4 regions of the Sedimenticola thiotaurini genome follow, and region 2 is predicted to be linked to each of the others. Evidence: predicted binding sites of a transcription regulator. Region 2 holds the regulator's gene; each other region holds the start of a gene.
The links. Region 2 encodes sigma-54, which starts transcription at its own class of promoters, with help from an activator protein. Its sites were predicted from a motif close to TGGCANGNTNCNTGCTT; they were not measured.
Positions count from the first base shown of each region.

Region 1 (3,140 bases), 1.5 Mb from region 2:
TGCGGATCCGTTCCAGCAGGCAATTGACCGCATCCGCCAACGGATCGGGAATCAGGTGATGGTTCAGGTCGATGGCGCCGGTTGGTGCATCGGACACCCGGGTCGGATTCACCAGCTTGCCCGGAATCCCCACCACGGTCCGGCCATCCGGCACCGAGGCGATCACCACCGAGTTGGCGCCGACCCGGGCCTGGTTGCCGATCTGGATGGGTCCGAGAATCTTGGCCCCGGCCCCCACCACCACCTGGTTACCCAGGGTGGGGTGACGCTTACCCCGGTTCCAGGAGACCCCGCCCAGGGTGACGCCGTGATAGAGGGTCACATCATCCCCCACTTCGGCGGTCTCGCCGATCACCACCCCGGCCCCGTGATCGATAAAGAAGCGCCGACCGATCCGGGCCCCCGGATGGATATCGATACCGGTCCAGATCCGCCCCAGGTAACTGATCAGCCGGGGCAGGTAGCGCCAGCCACGCCGCCACAGCCGATGGGCCACGCGATAGAGCAGAATGGCGTGAATGCCCGGATAGGTGGTGATGACCTCCAGCCGGGTGCGGGCGGCCGGGTCCCGGTCAAAGGTGCAGCCGATATCCTCCCGGATAGTGCGCCAGAGCGACGCTTCCGACCGCTGACCAAGCGCTGGGTGGATCAGTTCCGTGCCACCGTTCATTGCGGTCTCCCTACCCGTTCGGGCCGGTTAAGATCCAGGTTGACCTCCAGATAGAACTGACGCAGCTCCTGGTCGGCGGGGGGGCGCTTATGCAGGGTGGTGTAGTGCCTGACCCGCTGCAGCAGGAATCCGGCCTGCTGGCGGGTCAGCTGTATATTCATATCGGCATAGGCCTGGATCACGGCATGACTGCCGGAGTGCTTGCCCAGCACAATCCGGTGTTCACGGCCCAGTTCCGCCGGATCAACGCCCTGGTAATTGAGCCGGTCCTTCATCAAGCCATCCACGTGGATACCCGCCTCATGGGTGAATACCCCGGCCCCCACCAGACTCTTGTGCCAGCCGACGCTGCGACCGGAGGCCTGCTCCACCAGCTCGGAGACAGCGGGGAAATGGGTCATGTCGATCTCCAGACCCTGGCCGAAGAAGCGCCGCAGTCCCATCAACACCTCCTCCAGCGGGGCGTTACCGGCCCGTTCACCCAGTCCATGTACGGTGGTGTTAACGTGGGTGGCACCGGCCCGGATCGCCGCCAGGGTATTGGCGGTGGCCAGACCCAGGTCGTCGTGGGCGTGCATCTCGATCTCCAGGTCGCAGATACGGCGCAAGTCGCCGATGCTCTCATGCACCCGGAACGGCTCCATGATGCCGACGGTGTCGGCAAAGCGGAACCGGGCCGCGCCGGCCTGTTCGGCCATCTCCACCACCTGCCAGAGAAACTCCGGATCGGCCCGCGAAGCGTCCTCGCCACCCACGCACACCTCCAGGCCCAGTTCCAGCGCCTCGCCGACACAGCGTTCGATCTGCTTCAATAACCAGTCACGGCTGCGATTGAGCTTGTGGTAGATCTGCTGATCGGAAACCGGAATGGAGAGATCGACCCGCTGGACGCCCAGGTCCCGGCAGCGGGCGATGTCCCGGCTCTGCATGCGACACCAGACCATCAGCTGCGCCTGCTGCATCGCGCCGGCCACCACACGGATCGATTCACGCTCCTCCACCCCCATGGCCGGTATACCCACTTCCAGTTCCGGCACCCCGAGTCCATCCAACGCACAGGCGATGGCCAGTTTCTCCTCCAGGGTGAAGGCGACGCCGGCAGACTGTTCGCCGTCGCGCAGGGTGGTGTCGTTAATGGTGATCATTGCGCTCCGCCTGTTGCTGAATAACCGTTTCTGTCAAAGACTGGAGCAAACTGTGTGCCAGCAGGAATAATCGCTGATTTTCAATAAGATAGCTTTCCCGGTCGGAAAAATTGAATGTCGCGTTACGGGCGATTGTCGCAAACCGGACAAAGGGGAATAGGTGTTAGTCAATCCCCCCACTGCCCCGCCAAGCAGCCGGCCGATGTGGCAAAAAAAAAGCCGCAATCAGATTGCGGCAAGGAGGACCCATTCGGGACCGGTTATCCGACCATGGGCAACGGTCGGATACCGGAATATTCAGCCATAGCTCGGGGCAAAGGCCAGCTCCGGCCCTTCCGCCGGGGCGTCACCATTCCAGTAGGGCGACAGTTTACGCAGCCGCTCCACAATCGGCGGTACCGCCGCGATGACCCGCTCCACCTCCTCCATGGTGTTGTAGCGGGAGAGGGAGAAACGTACCGAGCCGTGGGCCGCAGTGAAGGGTATATCCATGGCCCGCATCACATGGGAGGGTTCCAGTGAGCCGGAGGTGCAGGCAGAGCCGCTGGAGGCGGCGATACCCAGCTTGTTCAGCAGCAGCAGAATCGCCTCGCCCTCGATATATTCAAAGGCGATATTGCAGGTATTGGGCAACCGGTTGTTGGGATCGCCGGTAACAAAGCAGTACGGCACCTGCTCCAGAATGCCCTGCTCCAGACGATCCCGCATCGCCTTGACGTAACGCTTCTCGTAATCCAGCGACTCGGCGGCCATTTCACACGCCTTGCCGAGTGCCACGATGGAGGCAGCGTTTTCCGTACCGGCGCGTCTGCCCCGCTCCTGATGACCACCCCGCAGCAATGGCCGAAAGCGTACGCCACGGCGCAGGTACAACACGCCAATCCCCTTGGGGGCGTGCAGCTTGTGCCCCGACAGGGAGAGCATGTCGATGGCGCTCTCTTTCAGATTGATGGGCAGTTTCCCCACCGCCTGCACCGCGTCGGTATGGAACATCACCCCGGCGGCCCGGGCCATCTCCGCCATCTCCAGCACCGGGAACAGGGTGCCGCTCTCGTTGTTGGCCCACATCACCGAGACCACCGCCACCTTGTCTGACAGCAGCCTGGCGTAGGTCTGCATATCCAGCCGGCCGCGCTTGTCCACCTCCAGGTAGTGGACCTTGTAACCATCTTTCTCCAGGTAGTTGCAGAGCGTCAGTACCGCTGGATGCTCCACCACGGTGGTGATGATCTCGCGCCGCTCCGGCTGCGCCCGCAACGCGGAGAGGATGGCAGTGGAGTCCGATTCGGTACCGCAGGAGGTGAAGATGATCTCCGAGTCATGCT
Region 1 is NZ_CP011412.1:3,625,222-3,628,361, reverse strand. It holds gene cysE (serine O-acetyltransferase) at 1-670, opposite strand, end outside; gene nifV (homocitrate synthase) at 667-1,815, opposite strand; gene nifS (cysteine desulfurase NifS) at 2,113-3,140, opposite strand, start outside.
Region 1: the regulator sigma-54 is predicted to act here: its motif matches at 1,859-1,875, upstream of nifV (homocitrate synthase).

Region 2 (3,140 bases):
GGTTCCTGCAGAATGAACTCCTGTAGCAGGCTGGCGCTGTCCCGGGCCTTTCTGAGCCGCTGACAGAACGCTTCATCACTGAACAGGGTGGCCAGTTTGGCCAGCAGTTGCAGGTGCTCTTCGGTGGCCTCTTCCGGTACCAGCAGTCCGAATACCAGGTCGACCGGTTGTTGGTCCAGGGCGTCGAAATCCGCCCCTGACTGCAACTGGACAAAGGCACCGCGGGCTTCCGTGACGCCGGCAACGCGGGCGTGGGGCAAGGCGATGCCATGCCCCAGCCCGGTGCTGCCCAATCGTTCCCGCTCAAGTAGTTTGTCGAATACATTGCCCTGGGTAAGCTCATCTGAAGCAGAGGCCAGCAGTCCGGCTACCTCTTCGAGTACGCGCTTTTTACTGGCCGCCGGGTTGGCGACACTGATGCGTTCGACGCTAATGAAATTTGCGGGAAACATGATTGTGGTGCCTTTTGGGTTAGATTTCGGCGTTGGCAGGGTCAATGCCCTTCATACCTGCACCATTGCGGTGATTAGTGCTTTTCTCCTTGAGTTTTTTGACCTGGCGGTCGATCTTGTCCACCAGGCCATCAATGGCTGCATACATATCCTCCTCTTCACACTCGGCGAAGACATCGGCACCATTCACATGCAGTGTTGCTTCCGCTTTCTGACGCAGTTTCTCAACACTCAGGATGACGTGGATTTTGGCAACATGATCAAAGTGCCGTTCCAGGCGCTCCAATTTTGTATCCACGTAGTTGCGCATGGCTTCGGTGATGTCCACATGATGACCGGTGATGCTGATTTGCATGGTTTGCTCCTTGGTTACGGGCCTCTAGACGAGGCGCTTGCGCTCGTTGGATGGCGGAATCGCCATGGACTCGCGATATTTCGCTACTGTTCGCCGCGCGACCTGAATGCCCTGATCGGCAAGTATACTGGCCAGTTTGTTGTCGCTTAGCGGTTTGTTGGGTTTTTCGGCAGCGATCAGTTTTTTGATCAGTGCGCGTATCGCCGTGGCGGAACACTCTCCCCCTCCGGCGGTACTGACATGGCTGGAGAAGAAATACTTGAACTCCAGCGTACCCCGCGGGGTATGCATGTACTTTTGGGTCGTTACCCTGGAGATGGTCGATTCATGCAGGTCCAGGGCCTCGGCAATGTCCCGCAGCACCAGCGGTTTCATCGCCTCTTCACCGTGCTCGAAGAAGCCGCGCTGCAGCTCGACGATTTTGGTGGCCACCCGCAACAGGGTCTCGTTGCGGCTCATCAGGCTTTTGATAAACCAGCGCGCCTCCTGCAGGTGGTTTTTCAGGCAGGTGTTGTCTTCACTGTTGTCGGCGCGCCGGATCAGCCGGGCGTAGTCCGGGTTGACCCGCAGTTTGGGCGCGGCCTCGGCATTCAGATCCACGTGCCAGGTGCCATCCCGACGGGTCACGAACACATCGGGGATGACATATTGGGCCTCAGTTTCAGCCACCAGGCTGCCGGGCCGCGGAATCAGTGAGCGGATCAGTTGGTTGATCGATTTCAGGGTGTCGTCGTCGATCTTCAGCTTGCGTTTGATCTGGTTGTGGTCCTGCTGGGCCAACAGGTCAAAATGGTCATCCACCAGCCGCAGGGTAAGTTCCATGGCCGGATGGGGTTCGGTGTACTGGCGCAGCTGAATCAGCAGGCATTCGCGCAGATCCCGGGCACCCACACCGGGTGGATCAAACTGCTGGATCCGGTGCAGCACCGCTTCGATCTCATCCAGTTCGATCTCGTCGGCCTCCATGTCGTCGAGAATCTCATTCAGCTCCATCCGCAGGTAGCCGTCTTCATCAATACCGTCGATGATGGCAACCGCTATCTGACGGTCGAGATCGCTGAACGGGGTCAGGTTCAGCTGCCAGGTGAGGTAGTCATAGAGGGTTCGGGCGCTACGGCGCTGGGCCAGGTAGTCACTGTCTCCGGAGTCCCGTGAGGCCATCCCGGAGGAGGGCGGCAGGGTGCTGTCGTAGACATCGTCCCAGCCGCTGTCCACAGGCAGCTCTTCCGGCATGGAACTGGCCTCGCCATTGATCTCTTTCTCGTTATTGAGATCGTTGCTGTTGGCCTTGTCAGCTTTCAGGTTTTCGCCGTTCAGTCCATCGATTACGCTCTGCTGCTCCTGTTGGCGGGCCTCTTCGCGGGCACTGTTATCCTCCTCGGTCTCCAGCATCAGGTTGGAGTCGAGGGCCTCCTGGATCTCCTGTTTGAGATCCAGCGTCGAAAGTTGCAGCAAGCGGATAGCCTGCTGCAATTGCGGCGTCATGGTTAGATGTTGGCCAAGGCGAAGCTGGAGCGTCTGCTTCATGCGAATATCTGAATCTGGTACGTAATTTGTATAGTTTTCACAGTTTCATTCTAGCGTAAAAACTGCACAGGCGCACAAGGGGAAAAAGTGTTAATTGTCATCGGTCAAGCTACAGACTGAACTCTGTTCCCAGGTAGACCGAGCGTACCTCCTGGTTGGCCAGAATCTGTTCCGGCTCACCCTCAGCCAGGACCTGTCCCTCGCTGATAATATAGGCCCGTCCGCAGATTCCGAGGGTCTCCCGCACATTGTGATCGGTAATCAGCACGCCGATACCCCGGGAGGAGAGGGAGCGGATAATATTCTGGATATCCTTGACCGAGATCGGATCGATGCCGGCGAAGGGTTCATCCAGCAGGATGAAGCGGGGTTCCATCGCCAGTGAGCGGGCGATCTCCAGCCGGCGACGTTCGCCCCCGGACAGGCTCATCGCCAGATTGTTCCGCAGATGGGTCAGGTTAAAGTCCACCAGCAGCGCCTCGCAGGCCTCGATCTGTTCCGGACGCCGTAGGTCCTTGCGAGTCTCCAGGATGGCAAAAATATTGTTGAATACCGATAACTTACGGAAAATCGATGGCTCCTGGGCCAGATAGCCGAGGCCGAGCCGGGCCCGGGCATGCATCGGCAGGCCGGTGATGTCGTGACCATCAATGCTGATGGCGCCCTTTTCCGACGGCACCAGCCCGGCGATCATGTAGAAACAGGTGGTCTTGCCGGCACCGTTGGGTCCGAGCAGCCCAACCACCTCGCCAGCGGCTACCTTCAGGGAGACCCCGTTGACCACCGCGCGACGGCGATAGTGTTTT
Region 2 is NZ_CP011412.1:2,167,131-2,170,270, reverse strand. It holds gene AAY24_RS09880 (PTS sugar transporter subunit IIA) at 1-452, opposite strand, end outside; gene hpf (ribosome hibernation-promoting factor, HPF/YfiA family) at 472-807, opposite strand; gene AAY24_RS09870 (RNA polymerase factor sigma-54) at 832-2,334, opposite strand; gene lptB (LPS export ABC transporter ATP-binding protein) at 2,444-3,140, opposite strand, start outside.

Region 3 (3,140 bases), 430 kb from region 2:
CCCCAGATAACCGCAGGGGCAGGGGTTCATGGCGGCCACCAACTGGAAGCGGGCCGGGAACTGCTCCTGCCGGGCGGCCCGGGAGATGGTCACCTGACCACTCTCCAGGGGTTCGCGCAGTACCTCCAGCACGCGCCGGTCGAACTCCGGCAGTTCATCGAGGAACATCACCCCGTTATGGGCCAGGGATATCTCGCCGGGGCGCGGGTTACTGCCGCCGCCCACCAAAGCGACCCCGGAGGCGGTGTGGTGTGGGGCGCGAAACGGCCGTTGGCGCCAGTCTGCGGCGGAGAAGCCCAGGTTGCTGATGGAGCGGATAGCGGCGGTCTCCAGTGCCTCCTGTTCGGTCATGCCCGGCAGGATACCGGGCAGGCGGGAGGCGAGCATCGACTTGCCGGTGCCGGGCGGACCGATCATCAGCAGACTGTGGGCACCGGCGGCGGCGATCTCCAGCGCACGCTTGGCGTGCTGTTGACCCCGCACATCGGCCAGATCCGGCTGCTGTGCCGGAGCGGGCGGCTCGGGAGCTGTTGGGTGGGGAGCAACTTCATCACCCTTGATCAGCAGGTCGCAGACACTCAGCAGGTGGTTGGCCGGAAACAGCGGGATCTGGCTGACCAGTGCCGCTTCACCGGCGCACTCCTGGGGCAGGATCAGACCGCGACCGGCATCCCGGGCCGCCAGGGCCACCGGCAGTACTCCCTTGACCGGCCGGAGCGCCCCGGACAGGGCCAGTTCGCCGATGAATTCATACTGATGGAGAGACTGGCTCGGGATCTGTCCCGAGGCGGCCAGGATGCCCAGGGCGATAGCCAGGTCAAACCGCCCGCCCTCTTTAGGCAGATCGGCCGGGGCCAGGTTGATGGTGATGCGGCGGGGTGGAAATTCGAAACCGGAGTTGAGCAGGGCGCCCCGGACCCGATCCTTGCTCTCCTTGACCGCCATTTCCGGCAGGCCAACGATTGAGAGCGCCGGCAGGCCATTGGCCAGGTGTACCTCAATGGTGACCAGGGGTGCCTGTATACCGCTGCGGGCACGGCTGTGCAGTGTGGCGAGAGACATATTCACCTTCCATGGTGTGTGTCGGGCTGATCGTCACTGATCGATGTTATCTGATATCAGGCGGTCACTCGGATGCTGGCTGTTTACCGGCTTCCAGTTCGGCGACACGCTGCTCCAGCTGCTCCAGCTTTTCCCGGGTGCGCAACAGCACAGCACGCTGAACTTCGAACTCCTCCCGGGTCACCAGTTCCAGGTGGTTAAGCCCTGTCTCCAGTGCTGAACGCAGGTTTTTCTGCAGGTCTTCCTGGAGCAGTTGCAGGCCGCTTGGAACGCTGCCGGCCACCCGTTTGGCGAGGTCATCTAAAAGCTTGGAATCAATCATGGGCGCAAGATAACGGGGGCGAAGGCGGTTGTCCAGTCCTGCGGATCATGCAGCGCAGCAAAATTGCCCTGGTTTAAGTGCACTATAATGGTGCGAAGGCTGTATAGAGCCTCTTCTTGGTGCATGTTTTTTTTTCGCCATTTTATGGGTATCTGTATAACTTCCTGTGTTGAAAGGAAAAATAGCTGTTGGCACGGGATCTGCTGATGTGATGTCAAGCCGGGCCGGAACTTCTGGTCCATAAGTGGGAATGGCTGAACAACTTAAATTTAAACAGCAGGAGAACAAGCAATGAAACTGGTTTCTGCAATCATCAAGCCCTTCAAGCTGGATGACGTACGTGAAGCGCTATCTGAGATTGGCGTGTCAGGTATTACCGTCGTCGAGGTTAAGGGTTTCGGCCGACAGAAAGGCCATACTGAGCTCTATCGCGGTGCTGAATACGTGGTCGATTTTCTACCCAAAATCCGGGTCGACGTGGCTGTTGCCGCAGACAAGCTGGATCAGGTGATCGAGGCGATCAGCGAAGCGGCCAAAACCGGCAAGATCGGTGACGGCAAGATTTTCGTCACCAACCTGGAACAGGTGGTGCGGATACGCACCGGCGAAACCGGTCCCGATGCGCTCTGATTCCTGAAGAACACGTTTCTAAATTAAAGAGGTGAATGCAATGGAAGAGATACTCAATCTTCGCTACGCCCTCGATACCTTCTACTTCCTGGTATCGGGCGCGTTGGTGATGTGGATGGCGGCAGGTTTCGCCATGTTGGAGGCGGGGCTGGTACGGGCCAAGAATACCGCCGAAATCCTGACCAAGAATGTGGCGCTGTTCGCCATCGCCAGCATCATGTACATGCTGATGGGTTACGGCATTATGTACCCGGAAGCGGGTAACGGCGTGATCCCGTCGTTTGATCTGTCGTTCATGTTTGGCGGCGACAACGATCCGGGCGCGGTCCTGAAACAGGATCCGGCGGGCTGGTATGACGGTGATTACTACTCCGGTATGTCCGACTTCTTCTTCCAGGTGGTGTTTGTGGCTACCTCCATGTCCATCGTCTCCGGTGCGGTGGCCGAGCGTATGAAACTGTGGAGCTTCCTGCTGTTTGCTGTGGCCATGACCGGTTTCATCTATCCCATGCAGGGTTACTGGAAGTGGGGCGGTGGTTTCCTTGATGGCCTCGGATTCCAGGATTTCGCGGGTTCCGGTGTGGTCCATCTGGCAGGTGCCTCAGCTGCGTTGGCCGGTGTCCTGTTGCTGGGTGCCCGTAAGGGTAAGTACGGCCCCGGTGGTGAGATCCGCGCGATCCCCGGTTCCAACATGCCGATGGCGACCCTGGGTACCTTTATCCTCTGGTTGGGCTGGTTTGGATTCAACGGTGGTTCAGAGCTGATCCTCTCCAATGTGGGTGAGGCCAACGCCGTCGCCGCTGTATTTGTCAATACCAACGCAGCCGCAGCCGGTGGTGTGGTAGCTGCATTGCTGACCGCCCGGGCTATTTTCGGCAAGGCTGATCTGACCATGACCCTTAACGGCGCACTGGCGGGCCTGGTGGCGATTACGGCTGAACCGCTGGCCCCAACCCCCCTCTGGGCGACGGTTGTCGGCGCGGTTGGTGGTGTGCTGGTGGTGTTTGCCATCCTGTCACTGGACAAGATGAAGATTGATGATCCTGTCGGTGCCATTTCGGTGCATGGTGTGGTCGGTATGTGGGGTCTGTTGGCCGTACCGTTCTCCAACGACGGTGCAACCTTC
Region 3 is NZ_CP011412.1:2,599,214-2,602,353, reverse strand. It holds gene AAY24_RS11985 (YifB family Mg chelatase-like AAA ATPase) at 1-1,062, opposite strand, end outside; gene ubiK (ubiquinone biosynthesis accessory factor UbiK) at 1,127-1,384, opposite strand; gene glnK (P-II family nitrogen regulator) at 1,676-2,014, shown strand; gene AAY24_RS11965 (ammonium transporter) at 2,055-3,140, shown strand, end outside.
Region 3: the regulator sigma-54 is predicted to act here: its motif matches at 1,574-1,590, upstream of glnK (P-II family nitrogen regulator).

Region 4 (3,140 bases), 1.8 Mb from region 2:
ATAGGGTGCGGTTTTGGGATTGGCGATGGCCAGCTTCTGGAAATCATCCTCGCTCAGGGAGTGCTCATCAACCGCCCGGTTGGCATCACTGCTCCACAGGACCAACTTGCCGACCGCATAGGTGAAGCGCCCACTGGCCTGGCCCGCCTGCTCCATCAACTCGGGTCGTCGCTGGTCGGCGGCAAGGAACACCTCGAAGGGGGCGCCGCCGTGGACAATCTGGGTATAGAGCTTGCCGGTGGAGCCGAAGCTCAACACCGCATGATGTCCGCTGGATTTTTCAAAATCGGCGGCAATCTCTTTCATGGCCGCGGTGAAGTTGGCCGCCACGGCCACATGGACACTATCCGCCAGTGCCACCGTGCTGCCCAGAATCAGGCTCAGCACACCCAGGGTACGGGACAATTTTTTTACATACATCTGACTACTCCATTGCGATTAAGGTTTGTCATAAAAAGGGATTTTTGCCACGGGGAATCAATCAACGCCGAGAATGACATGGCTCGCCTTGATCAGGGCGCAAAGAGCCATTCCCTTGCGCAATCCCAGCGCCTGCTCGCTCTCCTTGGTGACAATGGCGGCGATATGTTTGTCGCCTTCCATTTCAATCACCACCTCGCTGCCGATCTGGCCGGTATGAACGCGGGAGACAAGGCCACAGAGTCGATTGCGGGCACTGCTGCGCAGGCACTCATTGGCCGGTGCCACGATGACTGAACTGGCCTTGAACAGGGCATAGGCATCACGCCCTTCGGTCAGTCCCATCTCCACCAGGCTTTCCCGGGTGATGGTTGCGGTCAGACGGGCGTCGCGGTTGATGGCCAGAGTGACTTCGGCATTCACCGGGCCGGTCCGGGTCTCGATAACAGTTCCCCGTAGTTGATTTCGTGCGCTGGTACGCATGGCAAGTCTCCTCATCAGTTGCTGCAGTTGATCCAGGTCTGCCATCTCCCGGCTCATGCCCGCCAGTACCCGCCGGTACTCCGCTTCCATACGGCGGAAGGCCTCGATCATGTTTTTGCCCTGCTCGGTGAGCAGGGTCTCTCCACCCTGGGAGCCGCCGGGTCGACGAATCAGTAGGGGTGGATCGACCAGGTTATTGATACGGTTAACAGCGTCCCAGGCACTCCGGTAACTGATGCCGAGGGCCTTGGCGGCGGCAGATATGGAGCCCCGTTCATCAATCGCTTCCAGTAGCTCTACCCGTTCCGCTGTCAGGTCCACACCGTTGTTGCCACTCATCCAGAGACGGCCATCCACGTGCGATAGTGTGTTGCTCATGGTCCTGCTCCGGTGAAAGGTCTGATCGATATGAAAACGGTCTGCATAACGGTCTCCTCACTTGTCTGCTGCTGTTGGAATGTCAGGAGCAAACTCCGTACCAGACCGGTAACTTATTGATTTGAATGGCGGGATTGGTCTGTTGCTACGATCGCTTGTGCGACATGCAACAAAAACGCATAACGGGCTGGTCGCAAATCCTACAGGGAGTGGGGACCTGGAGTGGCAGGGCAGATGGAGCGGGTTGTATGGTTGATCGACAGACGTCGGGAGAACGGAGATTGGATGGAATCGGCAGTGCTAAGGGTTTGCGTGTTCAGAACATAAAAAGGGTGGACACAGAATCTGTGTCCACCCTGCTGGGTTTGCAACACTGTAACCTTCAGATCAGGTCGACAGTCTGGCCGTTATAACGACACACCGAGCGACTCCATGGTCTTGATGGTCAGCTGACCTTCCGCAAGCCGGCTGTCGCGCTGATACATTTTTAATGCGGAAAGGGTCTCGTGGCCAATAACACCATCGATCTGACCGGGCTTGTAACCCTTCTGTTTCAGTGCCGCCTGAATCCGTTTTACCACGCCCGGGGTAGTGTTGGTTTCACAAAGAATTGAGCGCCACTCCATGCGGCTGTCCGATACCTTGCTCTGCTCGGTAATGGTTGAGTAGACGGCCGGAATGGCATAACGCTTCTCCGCTGCCTGGGACGCCAGTTTTTTAACCTTTACCACCTTGTACTCGGCTGGAACGGTGACGGTTGCCATCCGCGGCTCCTCCACCATCACCAGTCGTTTAACGGTGTTGTATTGGGCAGGAATGACCCGTTTGGAAGTCCGGGCCGGAGTCACCTCAACCTGACGGGAGACGGTTTTGTACTGGGCGGGCACATCCACCAGACACATGATCTCGCCGGTGCTGTTGTCAATGCGCTCAATCGGACCACGACCCTTTTTCCAGGTGGTGTAGGCCGGCTTGATCATGACCTGTTCTGAGACGGTCTTGTAAGTGGCAGGAATTTCCACCAACTCTTCAGACGCTTCCCTGACCAGAACTTCTTCGGTTTTCCATTCGTGACGGGCCGGAATCAGCTTGGCCTCTACCGACTCCTCTTTGACCAGTACACGCTGTTCGGTCCACTCATATCGGGCCGGGATAACTTCAACCCGCTCTGTGGGCTCATTGACGAGCACTTTTTTCTGTACCGATTGATAGGTGGCTGGTGTCAATACCCGGGCGTAACAGTGTCCAGCTACCGCGTCCGGTGGCAGCAGACTGCCGCTATCCGCACTGGCCATGGCCGGCTGTTTGGTCATGTGCTCGGCGGTGATCTCTTCCATGGCCATCTCCATATCGGCCTTCTCTTTCTGGGCCTGCATCAATTGGGCCTGACTTTGATTCAACTCAGACTCCAGCTCTGTCACCCGGTTGTTGTTTGTGGTTGCACAGCCGCCCAAGGTCAAACCGATGGTTGCCGCACCTAATGCTAAAAAAATTCTGGTTCTGTTCATGTCTTTAACTCCCTATCCGGTGGTATGTCATAAAGTCACTGGTATTGTTAAAGACCATCAACAGCACCAATCCCTGCAGGCAGTCTACGCGTGACCGGTGAGTTGGTTTGTCAATAATTGTGAACAGCAGGATGTAATCCCCGAATGGGATACGAATAACGGGTTGTAGCAGACGGTTATGCGCTATCCGATGGACCGGTTATTGTGCCCTGTGAACATCGTTTGACAGTTCATAAACAGTGGATTAGCTGCGGTTTTACATCTGTAATCGCAACGTTTTTCACACGGCTGACCGGAACATCTGCGTCAGCTTAGCCATTTTCTGATAAACGGCCAGACCGGCAGGATGGA
Region 4 is NZ_CP011412.1:329,931-333,070, forward strand. It holds gene modA (molybdate ABC transporter substrate-binding protein) at 1-420, opposite strand, end outside; gene AAY24_RS01430 (TOBE domain-containing protein) at 478-1,281, opposite strand; gene AAY24_RS01435 (peptidoglycan-binding domain-containing protein) at 1,689-2,789, opposite strand.
Region 4: the regulator sigma-54 is predicted to act here: its motif matches at 1,368-1,384, upstream of AAY24_RS01430 (TOBE domain-containing protein).